One region of the Shinella sp. JR1-6 genome, then DNA from elsewhere that is predicted to be linked to it. Evidence: riboswitches for the same ligand, from Rfam matches in the RefSeq annotation. Region 1 holds a riboswitch; each other region holds the start of a gene.
The links. A riboswitch is a leader RNA that binds a small molecule or an ion and turns the genes downstream of it on or off. The one in region 1 is predicted to bind thiamine pyrophosphate.
Positions count from the first base shown of each region.

Region 2: it holds a riboswitch for thiamine pyrophosphate, as region 1 does, so the genes downstream of both, thiB (thiamine ABC transporter substrate binding subunit) here and thiD (bifunctional hydroxymethylpyrimidine kinase/phosphomethylpyrimidine kinase) in region 1, are expected to answer to the same signal.
Region 3: it holds a riboswitch for thiamine pyrophosphate, as region 1 does, so the genes downstream of both, thiC (phosphomethylpyrimidine synthase ThiC) here and thiD (bifunctional hydroxymethylpyrimidine kinase/phosphomethylpyrimidine kinase) in region 1, are expected to answer to the same signal.

Region 1 covers NZ_SHMI01000006.1:423,240-429,263, reverse strand. The annotation lists gene EXZ48_RS14355 (GNAT family N-acetyltransferase) at 1-711, opposite strand, end outside; gene dut (dUTP diphosphatase) at 716-1,189, opposite strand; gene EXZ48_RS14345 (peptide chain release factor 3) at 1,283-2,863, shown strand; TPP riboswitch at 2,999-3,095, shown strand; gene thiD (bifunctional hydroxymethylpyrimidine kinase/phosphomethylpyrimidine kinase) at 3,137-3,940, shown strand; gene EXZ48_RS14335 (LysE family translocator) at 3,967-4,584, opposite strand; gene EXZ48_RS14330 (AraC family transcriptional regulator) at 4,670-5,464, opposite strand; gene EXZ48_RS14325 (GFA family protein) at 5,468-5,872, opposite strand; gene EXZ48_RS14320 (pirin family protein) at 5,928-6,024, opposite strand, start outside.
Region 2 covers NZ_SHMI01000008.1:180,313-186,336, reverse strand. The annotation lists gene thiQ (thiamine ABC transporter ATP-binding protein) at 1-396, opposite strand, end outside; gene thiP (thiamine/thiamine pyrophosphate ABC transporter permease) at 389-2,011, opposite strand; gene thiB (thiamine ABC transporter substrate binding subunit) at 2,016-3,023, opposite strand; TPP riboswitch at 3,062-3,176, opposite strand; gene EXZ48_RS16655 (FAD-binding oxidoreductase) at 3,268-4,575, opposite strand; gene EXZ48_RS16650 (glutamine synthetase family protein) at 4,575-5,924, opposite strand.
Region 3 covers NZ_SHMI01000001.1:139,225-145,248, reverse strand. The annotation lists gene EXZ48_RS00675 (alpha/beta hydrolase) at 1-521, shown strand, start outside; gene EXZ48_RS00670 (YqaA family protein) at 526-963, shown strand; gene EXZ48_RS00665 (sigma-70 family RNA polymerase sigma factor) at 1,017-1,562, shown strand; gene EXZ48_RS00660 (anti-sigma factor) at 1,549-2,322, shown strand; gene EXZ48_RS00655 (Bax inhibitor-1/YccA family protein) at 2,354-3,070, shown strand; TPP riboswitch at 3,205-3,321, shown strand; gene thiC (phosphomethylpyrimidine synthase ThiC) at 3,415-5,238, shown strand; gene thiO (glycine oxidase ThiO) at 5,241-6,024, shown strand, end outside.

The DNA of each region.
Region 1 (6,024 bases):
GTCCGCAAGGCTCGGAATGCGCGCGCCGACGACATCGAGGAGATCGACGCCGCCATCCACGCTCATCTGCCAGGCGATCGCGGTATTGGTCTCTTCCATCAGGTCGAGTCTGAGGTCCGGCATCAGCGTGGCATTGAAGAGGAACATCTCCTTCTGCCGCAGCGGCGCAAAGTGATCGGATACCGGTCGGCGTCCCTCAAGCAGGCGGCCGAGCAGCGTGACATCGGCCTCGCTGCCGATATCGAGCCGTCGAAGCGGCCCGGCCCGGCCGCCTGTCGGCGCCGGTCCTTCGAAACGATGCTGTGCCAGAACGCGAAAGCCATGGCGGCGGTAGAGATCCGGCGTATCGGTCAGAAGCACGACGGCCTCGAACCCTTCCGCATCGCAGTGCCGTAGCGCCGCTTCCATGACGTCGCGGTAGAGCCCCTTTCCACGGTATTCCGGCCGCACGGCGCCCGATTGCAGGCCCGCGGCGCGCACGAAGGTGCCGTTGACGACAAGCGGCAGGGAAAAGGCACTGATATTTGCGATGCAGCGGCCTTCGCCGTCGAACCAGGCAAAGGGGATACTGGTCGGGTCCGGTCCGCCGAGCCGGTCCATGACCGTCACATCGATGTCGAAGACATCCTCAAGTAGACCGGCGAGCGCCCGCCAGGCGGTGCTGTCGCCGAAATAGTCCGAACGGAAGGAAAGGTCTTCGCGGTGGGGCATCGACCTAGCGTACGCCAGTGGAGCCGAAACCGCCGGCTCCGCGTGTCGTCTCGCTCGCCGTCTCCGCCTCGCGCACGGCGACCTGCGTGACCGGGGCGATCACCATCTGCGCGATGCGCATGCCGCGTTCGATGACGAAGGGTTCTTCGCCGAGATTGACGAGCAGCACCTTCACCTCGCCGCGATAGTCGCTGTCGATGGTGCCGGGCGTGTTGAGGCAGGTGACGCCGTTCTTGAAGGCAAGGCCGGAGCGGGGGCGGACTTGCCCCTCGTAACCGGACGGGATTTCGAAGACGAAGCCGGTCGGCACCAGGGTGCGCTTGCCGGGCAGCAGTGTCAGCGATTGATCTTCTGCCACGGCGGCACGCAGGTCCATGCCGGCGGCGCCGCCGGTCTCGTAGGCGGGAAGTTCTATGCCCGCGCCATGCGGCAGGCGGAGAAGGCTGAGCATGGGCTGGGTGGAGGCGTGTGCGTTCATCCGCCCATAAGCCGGCCGCAGTCCCACCCCGTCAATTGCATCTTCCCGGCGGAGCCTGTAAAGACCGCGGCAACTCACAGGATATTGCAGAAAATGGCCGAAACCCTTGCAGAGGCGGTCTCCCGCCGCCGCACCTTTGCGATCATCGCGCACCCGGATGCCGGTAAGACCACCCTCACGGAAAAGCTCCTGCTTTTCGGCGGTGCCATCCAGCTCGCCGGCGAAGTGAAGGCGAAGAAGGACCGCATCCAGACCCGTTCGGACTGGATGAAGATCGAGCGTGAACGCGGCATCTCCGTCGTCACCTCGGTGATGACCTTCGAATATGACGGCAACGTCTTCAACATTCTCGATACGCCCGGCCACGAGGACTTCGCCGACGACACCTACCGCACGCTGACGGCGGTGGATGCGGCGGTCATGGTCATCGACGCCGCCAAGGGCATCGAGCCGCGCACGCTGAAGCTGTTCGAGGTCTGCCGCCTGCGCGACATCCCGATCATCACCTTCGTCAACAAGATGGACCGCGAGAGCCGCGACCCCTTCGAAATCCTCGATGAGGTGGAAGAGAAGCTGGCGCTCGACACCGCGCCCATCACCTGGCCGGTCGGCCGCTCGAAGACCTTTTGCGGCTCCTATCACCTGGCCGAGCGCACCTTCCGCGGCTCGGACACGCAAGTGCAGCCGACGAAGATCGACGACCCGGCCGTCGTGGCGAAGAACCTGCCGGAAAACGAGCGGGCCGCCTTCACCGAAGAGCTTGAACTCGCCCGCGAGGCCTGCCGGCCCTACGATCAGGAGGCCTTCCTTGAGGGGCACATGACGCCGGTCTTCTTCGGCTCGGCGCTGCGGAATTTCGGCGTGCGAGACCTCATCAACGCACTCGGCGCCTTCGCGCCGCCGCCGCGCGATCAGGTGGCGGATGTGCGCAAGGTCCACGCCTCGGAAGACAAGATGACGGCCTTCGTCTTCAAGATCCAGGCGAACATGGACCCGAACCATCGCGACCGCATCGCCTTTGCCCGCGTCTGCTCCGGCATGCTGGAGCGTGGCATGAAGGTGCGCCTTGCCCGCACGGGCAAGACGATCGGCCTTTCCGCCCCGCAGTTCTTCTTCGCCTCGCAGCGCCAGCTGGCCGATACGGCCTATGCCGGCGACGTGGTGGGGATTCCCAACCATGGCACGCTGCGCATCGGCGACACGCTGACGGAAGGCGAGGCGCTGGTCTTCGAAGGCGTGCCGAACTTCGCGCCGGAAATCCTGCGCCGCGTGCGGCTGGAAGACGCGATGAAGGCCAAGAAGCTGAAGGAGGCGCTCCAGCAGATGGCGGAGGAGGGCGTCGTGCAGCTCTTCTCGCCGGAAGACGGCTCGCCCGCCATCGTCGGCGTCGTCGGTGCGCTGCAGCTCGACGTGTTGAAGGAGCGGCTTTCGGCGGAATATGGCCTGCCGGTCTCCTTCGAAATGTCACGCTTTTCCGTCTGCCGCTGGATTTCCTCGGACAGCGCGGCGGAGCTGGACAAGTTCGTCACCCAGCGCCGCGGCGATATCGCCCGCGACCTTGACGGCGACCCGGTCTTCCTGGCGCAGGATGCCTTCTCGCTGCGCTACGAGGCAGAGCGGTATCCGGCAATCAAGATGGTTGCCATCAAGGAATACCACGTCACAAAGGCTTGATTGGGCGGGTTACCTGCCTGCGAATCCATCGGCCGCCTTCTCCCTGCGGATAGGGGGAAGGATGCATGGCACCGGGGGCAAACGCTCCTGGACGCCACTTTCGGCGTGACAGGCGCCGCGTCATTTGCGAAAACTCGTTTAAGACAGGGGCGTCCGCCGGAAGGCGGGCTGAGAAGCACCCTTTGAACCTGAACCGGATCATGCCGGCGGAGGGAGTCGAACGGGTGCCGCATCGCAGCCACCCCGAGGCCACTCCTGCCGAAAGGAGGCGAGATGGCCGACACAATCGCAAACATTCTCTCGATCGCGGGCTCCGATCCCTCGGGCGGCGCGGGCATACAGGCGGATCTCAAGACGTTTGCCGCGCACGGTGCTTACGGTATGGCGGCCCTGACGGCCCTGACGGCGCAGAATACGCAAGGCGTTTCCGGCGTGCATCTGGTGCCGCCCGGCTTCGTGGCGGCGCAGATCGCCGCGGTTTTCGCCGATATCCGGGTGGATGCGGTGAAGATCGGCATGATCGCCTCGGCAGAGATCGCCGAAGCCGTGGCCGCTGCCCTCTCGCCGCATCGTGATGTGCCCATCGTGCTCGACCCGGTCATGGTCGCCAAGGGCGGGGCTTCGCTCCTGGCGCAGGAGGCCGTCGCCGCACTGACGCGCCAGCTGCTGCCGCGCGCAAGCGTGCTGACGCCGAATCTGCCGGAGGCGGCTGCCCTCCTGGGCGAGGCGGAGGCCGTGGACCGGGCTGGTATGGAGGACCAGGCAAGGCGGCTGCTTGGCTTCGGGCCGAAGGCGGTGCTGCTGAAGGGCGGTCATCTGCCGGGCAGCGAGAGCCCCGACGTGCTCGCGACGCCAGACCGGCTGCACTGGTTCGAGGGTGTGCGGGTGCTGACACGCAACACGCATGGCACCGGTTGTTCCCTGTCGAGCGCAATCGCAGCCGAACTCGGCAAGGGACTGGCGCTCCCCGATGCCGTGGCGGCGGCCAAGCGCTTCATCGCCGGTGCCGTGCGCATGTCGGATGCGCTGACCGTCGGCTCCGGCCACGGCCCGCTGCATCATTTTCACGCTCTTTAGGACCGGTCGGCAGCCCGCTCAGGCCGTTACCGGTCGGCGAGTGCAAGCCTGAGGCCCATGAGGCCGAGGGCGGCGGCGAAGCTGCGCTGCATCCAGACGATGACCGCCGGCCGGCTCAGCACCTGCCGGCGCAGGCCGGCGGCAAGCGCTCCATAGCCGACGAAGACAAGGAAGGTGAGCGCCATGAAGATGCCGCCGAGGACGAGCATCTGTCCGGTGGCATCGCCGGAAGTGCCCGCCGGGATGAACTGCGGCAGGAAGGCGAGAAAGAACAGCGAGAGCTTCGGATTGAAGATGTTGGTGAAGATGCCCTTGCGCACGATCCTTGCCGCGCCGCCGACCGGTGCCTGCTCCGGCCCGACATCCAGCGCATTGCTGTCCTTCAGCAGGCTCCAGGCGATGAACAGGAGATAGGCGACGCCGATATAGCGCAGCACCTCGAAGGCGAGCGCACTGGCATGCAGCACGGCGGCGAGGCCAACGACGCTGGCGAGGATATGCGGGATGATGCCGAGCGTGCAGCCGAAGGCGGCCAGAACGGCAGCGCGGAACCCGCCGCTGATGCCGAGCGCCAGCGTATAGATCACGCCGGTGCCGGGCAAAAGGATGACGACGAGCGAGGTAATGAGGAATTCGGAAGTCATGTCTGGTTCCATGCGGCTTGAAAGACGGCAGGGAATACCGGACGGGCGGCGCGGGTCTTGAACGAAATTGCGGGATGCAGGCCGTTCAGGCGCGGGCGGCGAGATAGGTGCCGGGTGTGTAGCCGTAGCGGCGGGTGAAATTGCGCGTCATGTGGCTCTGGTCGGCAAAGCCGGACGCAATCGCTGCCTCGGCGAGCGGCGTGCCGGAAGCAATCAGCCGCCGGGCAAGCTCGGTGCGGCGCTGGAGCAGGTAGGCATGCGGTGTCAGGCCGGTGAGGCGGGCAAAATCGCGCACCAGCCGGAAGCGGCCGAGCCCACACTCGCTGGCAAGGTTTTCCAGCGTCACGGCCGAGGCCGGATCGCCGTCGAGCCGGTCACGGGCACGGCCGATCGCCGCGGGACCGTCCTGCCGCGGCGCCTGTTCGCGCAGCACGGCGGCAAGCAGCAGGAGAAGCTGTTCTTCGCGGCCGAGCGCGCCGGCGCTTGCGTCGAGAAGCAGGGTGAGCAGCCTCGAAAGCAGGCCCGCAATGCGCCCGTCCTCCAGCACCGGCGCGTAGAATTCCTCGCGCGGTCGCCCTTCGAAAATATCTTCGGCGGCCGCTTGGACGAGCGCGGGCTGCAGGTAGAGCATGTGCCAGGCACGCGCGGCGCCGCCGATTGGCGCGCCGTCATGCACCTCGCCGGGATTGACGGTAATCGTGTTGCCGGCCGCTGCCTCCACCAGCCCGCGCCCGCTCGCCGATTTCTGCGCGCCGCGTTCGATGAGGCCGATGCCGTAGGTCTCGTGCGTATGGCGCGCGAAGGTATGCCGGCTGTCGGCAAAGACCGCCTCGATACCGTCGAGGCCCGTTCGCACGATCTGGAAACGCTCCGTCGCCATGGTTCAATCCGTCGCGACGCCGGGAAGCGCCGTCGCTTCTCCGAACCAGTCGAGGGCCGAGCGGCACCAGATCTGGCTTTTCGGGGAAAGCGCGGCGCGCTGGTTGATGCTGCCCCAGCGGATGCCCCACGTTGCAGCATCGGTGTCCGTGCCTGTCGTGAACAGCGGCGAACCGCATTCGGGGCAGAAATACTGCAGGCGCTTGCGGCCGTTCTCGGCCGTCTTCGTGTAGAGTTTCGGCGGATTGCCGGTGAGGCGCAGGGCGTCCTTCGGAAGGCTCGCGGTGACGCGGTAGGGCGAGCCGGTCAGCCGCTGGCAATCCGTGCAATGACAGATGGAGACCGCCTCGGGGTCGATCTCGGCTTCGTAGGTGACGAAGCCGCAATGGCATTGGCCGTCGATCCGCATGGTCTATCCTTCCGCCGCGGGACAGGGCGGAAGGATAGGGTTTCGCAGCCGCGCGTCAATGCGCCGGCTTGATGAAGGTGCCGTTCTGCAGTTCGCGCATCGCCTGCTGCAGCTCCTCGCGCGTGTTCATCACGATCGGACCATGCCAAGCG
Region 2 (6,024 bases), on a different contig from region 1:
GCCCGGCAGGCGCTGCTCGTAGCCGCCGAGGCCGACGCGCGCGAGCGCGGCAAACACGCTCTCTCGCGCCGCCGCATCCAGCCGCAGCGCTGGATCGATACCGAGGCCGACATTGTCGGCAACCGTCAGGTGCGCGAAAAGATTGTTGTCCTGGAAGATGATCGAGACCGGCCGTTCCGCGGGATCCTGCCCTGCCATGGTTTCGCCGAGCAGCCGGACATCGCCTGAGGCCGGCGCCTGGAAGCCGGCGATAACGTTGAACAGCGTCGATTTTCCCGCGCCCGAGGGGCCGACGACTGCGACCGCGGCACCGGCTGGAATGGCGCAGTCGAAGGATAGCCGCTTTTCCCCGAAGTGCACGGCGACATCTGTGAGGTGGATGGCAAGGTCAGGCATCGGTGCTTGGTCTTTCAGTCGGGCGCTCCGCCGCGGTCGAGGGCAGCGTCAGGAGAAGGCATATTGCGCCGAGCAGCAGGGCGATGCCGGCGGCATCCGCGGTGCGATAGCTCGCCATGCGGGAGTAGAGCAGCCACGGCAGAGTGGTGAACCCTTCCGCACCGAAGATGGCGACGGCACCGAGATCGCCGAGCGACAGCGCCATGGCGAAGGCAAAGGCGGTGAGCAGCGGTTTCCTGAGGGCGGGCAGGTCAATCCATCGCAGGCGATGCATTCCGGTGACGCCCAGGCTGAGCGCGAGCCGGGCGGTGCGGATGAGATGGGTGCGGTAGGCTGGCTCCAGCACGCGCACGACGAAGGGCAGCGCCATCAGCGCGTTGAGCACGGTGACGACGGCGGGGGCGAAGCGTCCGGTCTCGCCGAAGGTTCTCAGCAAGAGGAACCAGCCCGTAGCGACGACGACCGGCGGCACGAGCAGGATCAGCGAACCGACCGCGGGCAGAGCACGAGCCATCAGCCGTGTGGCGAGGTCGACCTTGCCCGTCTCGGCCAGCCGCGGCACGAGCACGATGGGCAGCGCGATCGAAAGGCTGAGGCAGGCCGAGGCGAAGGAAACTGCAAGGCTGGTGACGAGCGCCCGGTGCAGCAGCGGATCGAGCGCCAGCCGGCCGAGATCGGCGGAAAGGCCTGAGACGAGGGTGGCGACGAGAGGCGCTGCGGTGAAGAGGGTGAAGAGGAGGATGACCAGGCCATCGGGAAGGCGGTGCCGGCGGCCGTCGAAACGGCGGATGGCGCGGCCTGTCGTCATGCCCTCTTCGGGTGGCTTGCCGAACAGCGAGATCAGCCAGAGCAGGCTTGCCGTGACGAAGATCTGCAGGAAGGCGAGCAGGACGGCGCGTTCGGGATCGAAATCGAAGCGCAGCGCCTGGTAGATCGCCACCTCGATCGTCGTTGCCGCCGGCCCGCCGCCGAGCGTCAGCGCGATGGTGAAGCTCGTTGCGCAGAGCATGAAGACGAGTCCGGCGATCCCCGGCAGGACCCGCCGGATGACGGGCCATTCGATAAGCCGGAACACCGCGCCGCTGCCCATGCCGAGATTGGCGGAGGTCAGCCAGTATTCGGCCGGAATGCGCTCGAGGGCCGCCAGCAGGAAGCGTGCGGCGAGCGGCAGGTTGAAGAAGACATGGGCGATCAAGATGCCGGCAAGCCCGTAGACGCTGACCGGGTTCTGCAGCCCGGCGAGCCCGAGCAGGTCGTTGACGACGCCCTGCCGGCCCCAGACCTCGATGACGCCGAGGGCGGCGACCAGCGCCGGCAGGCCGAGCGGTACGACGGACAGCCGGATGATCCAAACGCGGCCGGAAAAATCCCGCTGTCGGGCGAGCGCCCGGGCGACCGGAATGGCGAGCAGGACGGACAGGAGTGTGGAGAGTGTCGCCTGCAGCAGAGTGAACTGCGCGACGCGCCCGATATAGGCATCGAGGAGCGGCGCGCCGGAGCCGGGGCCGGCATGGGCGAGAAGCACGGCGGTCGCCGCACCGACGAAGACCAGCACGGTGCCGAGGGCGAGGCCCCCGGCGACACGCAATGTCCGTCGCTCGGTGCGGGCGAAGATCACGTTACTTGGCGCTCATCGCCGCGAGCCATTCGTCGATCCAGGCCTTGCGGTTGGCTGCAACCTCGTCCGACGACATCAGGAAGGTCTTTTCCGGCTTCACCAGCGCGTCGAAGGCGGCAGGCAGCGGGTCCTTCGTCTTGGCGGCCGGCATCATCCAGTTGGTTTCCGGAATGATCGACTGGAAATCCGGGCCGGTCATGAAGGTCAGGAACTGGCGGGCCAGATCCTTGTCGTCAGCGGTGCGCGTCAGGCCGGCGACTTCGATCTGCACGTAATGGCCTTCGGAGAAGGCGGCGGCCTTGTAACGCTCGGTCTTCTCCGCGATGACGTGGTAGGCCGGTGAGGTCGTGTAGGACAGCACCATCGGCGCCTCGCCCTTGGTGAAGAGGCCATAGGCTTCCGACCAGCCGGGCGTGACGGTCAGCACGCGATCCTTGAGTTTGCCCCAGGCCTCGCCCGCCTTGTCGCCATAAACCGACTTCACCCAGAGCAGCAGGCCGAGGCCGGGCGTCGACGTGCGCGGGTCCTCGATGACGATTTTTTGCGACGGGTCGCCTTCGACGAGGTCCTTGAGGCTCGTCGGCGGGGTCTTCAGCGTCTCGCTGTCATAGACGACGGCGAAATGGCCGTAGTCGTAGGGCAGGAATGTGTCGTCGGAGAAGCCGCCCGGCACGGTGAGGTCCGCCGGCGAAAGGCCATGCGCCTCGAAGAGGCCAGTCGCCTTGGCCTCGGTGATGAGGTTGGTGTCGAGGCCGAGAACGAGGTCGGCCTTGGTGCTTTCGCCTTCGAGCTTCAGGCGCGTCAGAAGTTCCACGCCATCGGCGACGCCGACCCATTCGACCGTGCAGCCGCAGGTCTTCTCGAAGGCTTCCTTGACCTTCGGGCCGGGGCCCCATTCGGCGACGAAGCTCTCGTAGGTGTAGACGGTCAGCGTCTTTTCCTGCGCGAGCGCGGGAAGGGCGAGGGAAACGGCCAGTGCCGCGATGGTGGAGAAAAGTGTCTTGCGCATCCGCGCCTCCTTGTTGTTCACAAAACGGGAGTAGGGCGCAGGATGTGCCGTCTAATCCCTCCGCCGGTACGAGCCGGATCAGGTTCTTCGGGTTGGCGAGACCGCCTCTCAGCCAGTGGAAAAAAAAATCCGCTGGCACCCCGTTAGAGCAAGGCAAGGCATAATCCCGCTTGTGACAGTACGCAAGGGGCAAGCAAAAGGCCGGCGCAAGCGCCGGCCCTGCCGTTCTAAAATGTGTCGGGCCTTAGAGGCCGAAGGCGTCCTTGAACTGATACCACCAGGAGCCGATGGTGGAATATTGCGCACGGAACATGCGCCCACCCGGGAAGGGAATCCAGGGCAGCTTTTCGAACTGGCTGAAGCGCGAGAGATCGCCGTCGACCGCTTCCGAGAGGATGCGGCCGAAGAGATGCGAGCCGGTGACGCCGTGGCCGCTGTAGCCGTGGGCAAAATAGGTGTTCTTGCCGATCTTGCCCATCTGCGGCACGCGCGAGAAGGAGAGGGCGAAGTTGCCGCTCCAGGCGTAGTCGATTTTTACGCCCTTCAGCGAGGGGAAGACCTTTTCGAGGTTTGGGCGGATTTTTGCGCGCACGTCCGCCGGGTCGGTGCCGCCATAGACGGTGCCGCCGCCGAAAATCATGCGCTTGTCGGCGGAGAGGCGGAAGTAGTCGAGGATGTAGCGGACGTCCTCGACGCACATGTCGCTCGGGATCAGCGCATCGGCGCGCTCGGCGCCGAGTGGCTCGGTGGCGACCATCTGGGTGGAGACGGGCATGACGCGCGAAACCAGCTTCGGCACGACATGGCCGAGATAGGCATTGCCGCAAAGCACGGCGACCTTGGCGGTGACGCTGCCCTTCGCCGTGTGGATGACGGGCTTTTCCGCCTCGTGCTCGACGCGGGTGACGGGCGACTGTTCGTAGATCACGCCGCCAAGCGATTCCAGTGCCTTGGCCTCGCCGAGGGTGAGGTTGAGCGGGTGCATGTGGCCGCCGGTCGTGTCCAGCATGCCGCCGATATAGGCGTCGGTGTTGACCAGTTTGCTGATCGCCGCCTTGTCGAGTATCTGGTGGTCGTCCATGCCGTAGCTCTTCCAAAGGGCCTTCTTGTGCTCGAGGTCCTTCATGTGGGCGGGCGTATAGGCGGCATAGATGTTGCCGGTCTTCATGTCGCAATCGATGTCGTATTGCGAGACGATGCGGCGGATAATCTTGCCGCCTTCCTGCACCAGGCCGCCGACGAAGGCGCCGGCCTGATCGCCGTAGCGGCGCTTGATCGTGTCGAGGCTGGCATTGAGACCGTTGACGATCTGCCCGCCGTTGCGGCCCGAGGCGCCCCAGCCGATGCCGGCGCCCTCGACCATCACAACCTTGTAGCCCTTTTCGGCAAGGTGGATGGCGGTGGAAAGGCCGGAATAGCCGGCGCCGAGCACGGCGACGTCGGCGGTGACAGCGCCTTCCAGCACTTTCGGCGTGCGGATGATGTTGCGGGAGGCGGCGTAGTAGCTGTCGGGATAGGCGCCGTTGCCGGCATAGGACTGGGTATTGGCCATCAGACGATTTCCAGGTAGGCGCTGAATTCGAAGTCGGTCACCTGTTCGGCAAAACCGGCGATTTCCTGCCGCTTGCAGGCGATCAGCATGGAGCGGAGATCCGTATCGAAGATCTCCGAGACGATCGAGCCGTTCTCGAAGGCGGTGACGGCAGAGCCCCATTCCGAGGGGATGCGCGGCAGCTGCGAGAGATAGGCCCGGCCCGAGACCGGTGCCGGCGGCTCCCACTTGTTGCGGATGCCGACAAGGGCGGCGCCGAGAATGCCGGCCATGACGAGATAGGGGTTGGCATCGGCGCCGGCGACGCGGTGCTCGATGCGGCGCGCCTTGTTGCTGCCGCCGGGAATGCGGATGGCGGCGGTGCGGTTCTCGTAGCCCCACGAAACGGAGGTGGGAGCATGCGTATCCGGGCGCAGGCGGCGGTAGGAGTTGAAATGCGGCGCGAAGAGCAGCGTCGATTCCGCCATGCCGCGCGTCAGGCCCGCGACGGCATGTTTCATGATGTCAGAGCCCTCGGGCGTGTCGTTGTCGAAGACGTTGTTGCCGTCCTCGTCGATCAGGCTGAAATGCATGTGCATGCCGCTGCCGGAGCGCATGCCGTAGGGCTTTGCCATGAAGGTGGCGGCAAAACCATGCTTGCGCGCGACGCCCTTGATGATGCGCTTGAAGAACAGCGCGTCGTCGGCGGCCTTCAACGGGTCGTCGGAATGCATCAGGTTGATTTCGAACTGGCCGATACCGTTTTCGGCGACGGCCGAATCCGCCGGCACATTCTGCCGTTCGCATTCCGCATAGACGTCGGAAAAGAACTGGCCGAAATCGTCGAGCTCGTCGATGGAGAGGATGGCGTCGGAGTCGAGCCGCTTGCCGGTATAGGGCGAGATCGGCGGCTGTGCATGGTCGGGCTCGGCGTCGATCAGGTAAAACTCCATTTCCGAGGCGACGACGGGGCGCAGGCCGAGTTCGTGGTACTGGCGCACGATATTGGCGAGTGCCTGGCGCGGGTCGGCAAGGAACGGTGTGCCGTCCTCCTTGAACAGCCAGAGCGGCACGACGGCTGACGGCTTCAACGTCCAGCTGACGGGGAGCGCGCCACGACCGGTTGCGGCGCAGATGCCGTCCATGTCGCCCGAGGCGAAGACATGGCTTGAGCCGACGATGTCCTCACCCCACACGTCCACGCCCACGATGGACAGCGGCATGCGAATGCCGCCCTTCAGCACCTTTTCCGCCTGCCCGACGGGCACGCGCTTGCCGCGCAGGATGCCGTTCAGGTCGCAGACCACGGCCTGGATGCTCTCCACGCCGTCGGCATTGATCAGCCAATTGGCATCATCGTTCGGAGTCATGGTTCCCTTCCGTATCACATAATTATTTTTGTGATCACATTTTCAAAATATGCACACTTTCTTGTCGGGGGTCAAGCTGCTAGAACCTGTCACAAAGCAT
Region 3 (6,024 bases), on a different contig from region 1:
CCATGCCCTCCTACACGCTCTGCCCGGACATCCGCATCCGCGGCATCGTGCGGGAGATCGCAGCGGCGATCGAAACGGCTGCAGGACTGGTGGCAGGTGACCTCCATCTGATCGGCCATTCGGCGGGCGGCCAGCTCGTCAGCCGCATAGTGTCGGAAGCCTCGCCGCTTTCCGTCGGAACGCTCGCTCGCATCCGCCACGTCCTCTCCCTCTCCGGCCTGCACGACCTACGCCCGCTCATGCCTGCCGCCATGAACGAACGACTACAGATCGACGAAGCGGAGGCTATCGCCGAGAGCCCGGCCCTGCTGCGCCCCGTCGAAGGCACGCGGCTCACCTGCTGGGTCGGCGCCATGGAGCGCGCGGAATTCCTGCGCCAGAACGCCCTGCTTGCCAATGTCTGGACCGGCCTCGGCGCCACGACGGCGACGGTCGTCGAGCCGAACCGGCATCATTTCGACGTCGTCGACGGCCTTGCCGATCCCGAGCATCCCCTCACTCGAACCCTGCTGTCACCCTGATCCGATGAGCACGCTTGCCGCCTATGGCGGGCTTTTCCTCGCCGCGCTCGTCGCCGCCACCATCCTGCCGGCCCAGTCGGAAGCGGTGCTCGGCGGCTTGCTGGCCACCGGCACCTATTCCCCTGTGCTGCTGATCCTCGTCGCCGGCATCGGCAACGTGCTGGGTTCCGTCGTCAACTGGCTGCTCGGCCGTGGCGTCGAGCGGTTTCGCGGCGCGCGGTGGTTTCCCGTCAGCGACAAAAGCCTTGACCGGGCCGGCCGATGGTATCGCAAATACGGCTGGTGGAGCCTGCTGCTGAGCTGGATGCCGATCATCGGCGATCCGCTGACGGTGGCGGCCGGCATCATGCGTGAACCGTTCCTGCGCTTCCTTGCCGTCGTTTCGATTGCCAAGTTCGGCCGCTATATCGTGCTTGCCGCTCTCGTGCTCCACTGGCTCTGAAATTTTTCTGGAGGGGATGGAATGGGCGTCGCCCGGCTTTCGTATATTGGGGTATGAACGGAAAGACACCCGGCTTCAACGTGATCGGACAGCTCGCAGCGCTGAGGCGCTATGCGCTCTCGCTCGTCCGCAATCCGGACGAGGCCGAGGACCTGGTGCACGATGCGCTGGTCAAGGCCTATGAGCGGCAGTCCACCTTCCGCACCGGCGCCAGCGTACGCAACTGGCTGATGTCGATCCTGCACAATGCGCATATCGACCGCCTGCGCCAGCGCCGCTCGCAGGAGCGCCGCCACGACGCCGCCGCGGAGCTGGCAGAGGTCTCCATCCCGGCAAACCAGGACCATTCGGTGCGCCTGACGCAGCTGCGCAACGCGTTCTTCGCCCTGCCGGAAGAACAGCGCGAAGCGTTGCACCTCGTCGCGATCGAGGAACTTTCCTACCAGGAAGCAGCCGAAACGCTCGGCATCCCGGTCGGCACGCTGATGTCGCGTGTCGCCCGCGCGCGCCAGCGGCTGCGCGCCTTCGAACAGAGCGGCAGCGCCGCTCCCGTCACGCATCTCAGAATCGTCGGAGGCACTGGCGATGACAAGCAATGACCCCATTCTCGAATCCGATCTCAACGCCTATGTCGACGAGCAGCTCGCCGTCGGCCGGCGCATCGAGGTCGAGGCCTATCTTTCGGAACGGCCGGAGGTCGCGGCGCAGATCATGAAGGATCTGCGCGTGCGCGACGAGCTGCGCCTGGCACTTGCCGACCACCGCACGGTGACGCGGCAGGAAACGCGCGAGGCCGCCCGGCTCCTGGAACGCGCGCTGTCGCGTCGCCGCATCTTCTCCGTCTTCCGCCGTGCTGCGACCATCGCCCTCTTCGTGGCCGCCGGCTGGACGGCCCATGCCGTGCTCGGCCCCTTCGGCGCCACCGAGGTCGTGGCCTCCACGCCCCCGCCTGCCTTCGTGGAGGAGGCGGTGCGCGCGCACAAGACGACGCTGCTGCGCGATACTATGGCATCCCAGCCGGAAACCGAGACCTTCGATCCGGCGGAGATCCGCTCTGCAACCGCGATCGTGCTGCCGGACCTGCCGAAGGGTTGGGGCGTGATCGACACGCAGGTCTTCCCCTCGGCCTATGGTCCGAGCGTCGAACTGGTGCTGGAACCACGCAAGGGCGAGCGCCTGTCGCTCTTTGCGGTGCGCCCCGGCTCGTTCGGCGTGCAGCACGTCCTGCTCTTCCACGCCGACAATGCCCGTGCCGCCTACTGGCAGATCGGCGATGTCGCCTATGCGCTGGTTTCGGAAAGCCGCAAGGCCGACGACCTGGCGGAAACCGCGCGCGATCTTTCGCGCACGCTCTACTGATCAACCGCGTCCAAACCGAAGGAGTTATTCGATGGATCCCGTACAACAGCGATTTGGCTACGGCGCGCAGGCGCAGTCGGCCGCCCTCTTCGACGAGGGCCTGCGCCAGCACATGCTGCGCGTCTACAACTATATGGGCGCCGGCCTTGTGATCACCGGCCTCATCGCCTTCATCGTCGGCTCGACGCCGGCCCTCTACGTGCCGATCTTCTCCTCCCCGCTGAAGTGGGTGGTGATGCTGGCGCCGCTCGCCTTCGTCTTCTTTTTCTCATTCAAGATCCAGACGATGTCGGCCAGCACCGCGCAGATGACCTTCTGGGCTTTCTGCGCCGTCATGGGCCTGTCGCTCGCCTCGGTGTTCCTCGTCTTCACCGGCACGAGCATCGCCCGCACCTTCTTCATCGCCGCCTCGATGTTCGGCGCGACGAGCCTCTATGGCTACGTGACGAAGCGTGACCTCGCGAAGTTCGGCTCGTTCCTGATCATGGGCCTTATCGGCGTCGTGATCGCCTCGGTCGTCAACATCTTCCTCGGTTCGAGCGCGCTGCAGTTCGCAATTTCCGTGATCGGCATCGTCGTCTTCGTCGGCCTCACCGCCTGGGACACGCAGAACATCAAGCAGCAGTATGCTGAAAACATCGACCAGGAATCGCAGCAGAAGATGGCCGTGTTCGGGGCGCTTTCGCTGTACCTGAACTTCGTCAACATCTTCCAGCTTCTTCTGAATTTCACTGGCGAGCGCGAATAGTTTTCGCAAATGATTCAAGAGGAAACGGCGGGGCAAAACCCCGCCGTTTTTTGCTTCTCGCACCGCAATATACGTAAGTAATTTCTTACGAATTTTACCCGGTTGACAAATCAGCCGGCAGCGTCTTTGCTTAGAGCATTCACCAGGGGGGTCCCGACAAGGGGCTGAGATACTGCTGGCATTCGCAGCGCAGTGACCCGTTGAACCTGATCCAGTTCATACTGGCGTAGGGACGGTGCAAGCGCTGTAGAACCCGAAATCCGCAACCCGGATTCCGCCTACGCGTCCTTCCATCATTCCGGCTCTAGGACTGGGTCTCCAATCGCAAACTTGGAGCCTCACGAATGAATATTGCCGCCCAGAAGCTCACTCCCACCGTCACGACAGGCGCCCTGCCCGCCTCGCGAAAGATCCACATCGCCGGCGAGCAGCACCCGCAGATCCGCGTGCCGATGCGCGAGATCGCCCTGCACCCGACCTCCGGCGAACCGCCAGTCATCGTCTACGACGCCTCCGGCCCCTATACCGACCCCACCCATGTCGTCTCGATCGAAAGCGGCCTGCCGCGGCTTCGCGAGGCCTGGGTCGCCGCACGCGGGGATACCGAGGACTATGACGGCCGCCACATCCGTCCGGAGGACAACGGCTTTGCCACCGGGGAGCGGCTGACACCCGAGTTTCCCGTGCGCAACCGGCCTCGCCGGGCGACAAACGGCAAGGCGGTGACACAGCTCGCCTATGCCCGCGCAGGCATCATCACGCCGGAAATGGAATTCATCGCCATCCGCGAAAACCTCGGCCGCAAGGCCGCGAAAGAGGCGCTCATCCGCGACGGCGAGAGTTTCGGCGCCCACATCCCCGACTTCGTCACGCCGGAATTCGTCCGCAAGGAAGTCGCAAGCGGCCGGGCGATCATTCCCGCCAACATCAACCACCCGGAAGCCGAGCCGATGATCATCGGCCGGAATTTCCTGGTGAAGATCAACGCCAATATCGGCAATTCCGCCGTCACCTCCTCCATGGCGGAAGAGGTCGAGAAGATGGTCTGGGCGATCCGCTGGGGCGGCGATACGGTCATGGACCTCTCCACCGGCCGAAACATCCACAACATCCGCGAATGGATCATCCGCAATTCACCGGTCCCGATCGGCACCGTGCCGCTCTACCAGGCGCTGGAAAAGGTCAACGGCATTGCCGAGGACCTCACCTGGGAGGTTTTCCGCGATACGCTGATCGAGCAGGCCGAACAGGGCGTCGATTATTTCACCATCCATGCCGGCGTGCGGCTCGCCTATATTCCGCTCACCGTCAACCGCGTCACCGGCATCGTCTCGCGTGGCGGCTCGATCATGGCCAAGTGGTGTCTTCATCACCACCGGGAAAGCTTCCTCTACGAACATTTCGAGGAAATCTGCGACATCTGCCGCGCCTATGACGTCTCCTTCTCGCTCGGTGACGGCCTGCGCCCCGGCTCGATCGCTGACGCCAACGACGCCGCGCAGTTCGCCGAACTCGAAACGCTCGGCGAGCTGACGCAGATCGCCTGGGCAAAGGACTGCCAGGTCATGATCGAAGGCCCCGGCCATGTGCCGATGCACAAGATCAAGGAGAACATGGACAAGCAGTTGAAGGTCTGTGGCGAGGCGCCCTTCTACACGCTCGGGCCGCTGACGACCGACATCGCCCCCGGCTACGACCACATCACCTCGGGCATCGGTGCGGCAATGATCGGCTGGTTCGGCACCGCCATGCTCTGCTACGTCACGCCGAAGGAACATCTCGGCCTACCGGACCGCGACGACGTGAAGGTCGGCGTCATCACCTACAAGATCGCCGCCCACGCCGCCGATCTCGCCAAGGGCCATCCGGCGGCGAAGATCCGCGACGACGCGCTGTCGCGCGCCCGTTTCGAGTTCCGTTGGGAGGACCAGTTCAACCTTTCGCTCGACCCGGAAACCGCCCGCGCCTTCCACGACGAGACGCTGCCGAAGGAGGCACACAAGGTGGCGCATTTCTGCTCCATGTGCGGCCCGAAATTCTGCTCCATGCGCATCTCGCACGATATCCGTGCCGAGGCGCAGAAGGAGGGGCTGGAGGCCATGGCCGCGAAATATCGCGACGGCGGCGACCTCTACATGCCGCTTGCTGAAGCCCCCGCCGGAGAATGACCATGCGCGTCCTCGTCAAAGGGGCCGGCGTTGCCGGCCTCACCGTCGCCTGGCAGCTCTATCGCCACGGCTTCGACGTCACCATCACCGAACGCGCCGAAAAGGTCGGCCTCGGTGCCTCCGGCTTCGCCGGCGGCATGCTGGCCCCCTGGTGCGAGCGGGAAAGCGCGGAAGAGCCCGTTCTGGCGCTCGGCCGCTCGGCCGCAGACTGGTGGGAAGCGGCCGTGCCCGGTCATGTCAAGCGCCGGGGAACGCTGGTCGTTGCCGCCGGCCGCGATGCCGCGGAGCTCGAGCGCTTCGCCCGCCGCACGAGCGGCTGGGAATGGCTCGACGGCGCGGCCATTGCCGAGCTGGAACCGGATCTCGCCGGCCGCTTCCCCAAGGCCCTGTTCTTCCGGCAGGAAGCCCATCTCGACCCGCAGCGGGCGCTTTCGGCGCTCACCGCCGGGCTCGAGGAGGCGCGGATGCGCTTCCTGTTCGGCGCCGGCCCGGATGCCGCTCGCTACGACCGCGTGATCGACTGCACCGGCGCAGCCCGGATCGGCCAGCTGCCGGACCTTCGGGGCGTGCGCGGCGAAATGCTCTATGTGGAAACCCCGGAAATCAACCTCTCCCGCCCCGTCCGGCTGTTGCATCCGCGCCACCCGATCTACATCGTGCCACGCGGAAGGAACCGCTTCATGGTGGGCGCGACCATGATCGAGAGCGCCGACGACGGCGGCATCACCGCCCGCTCGCTCATGGAACTGCTGAACGCCGCCTACACGCTGCACCCGGCTTTCGGTG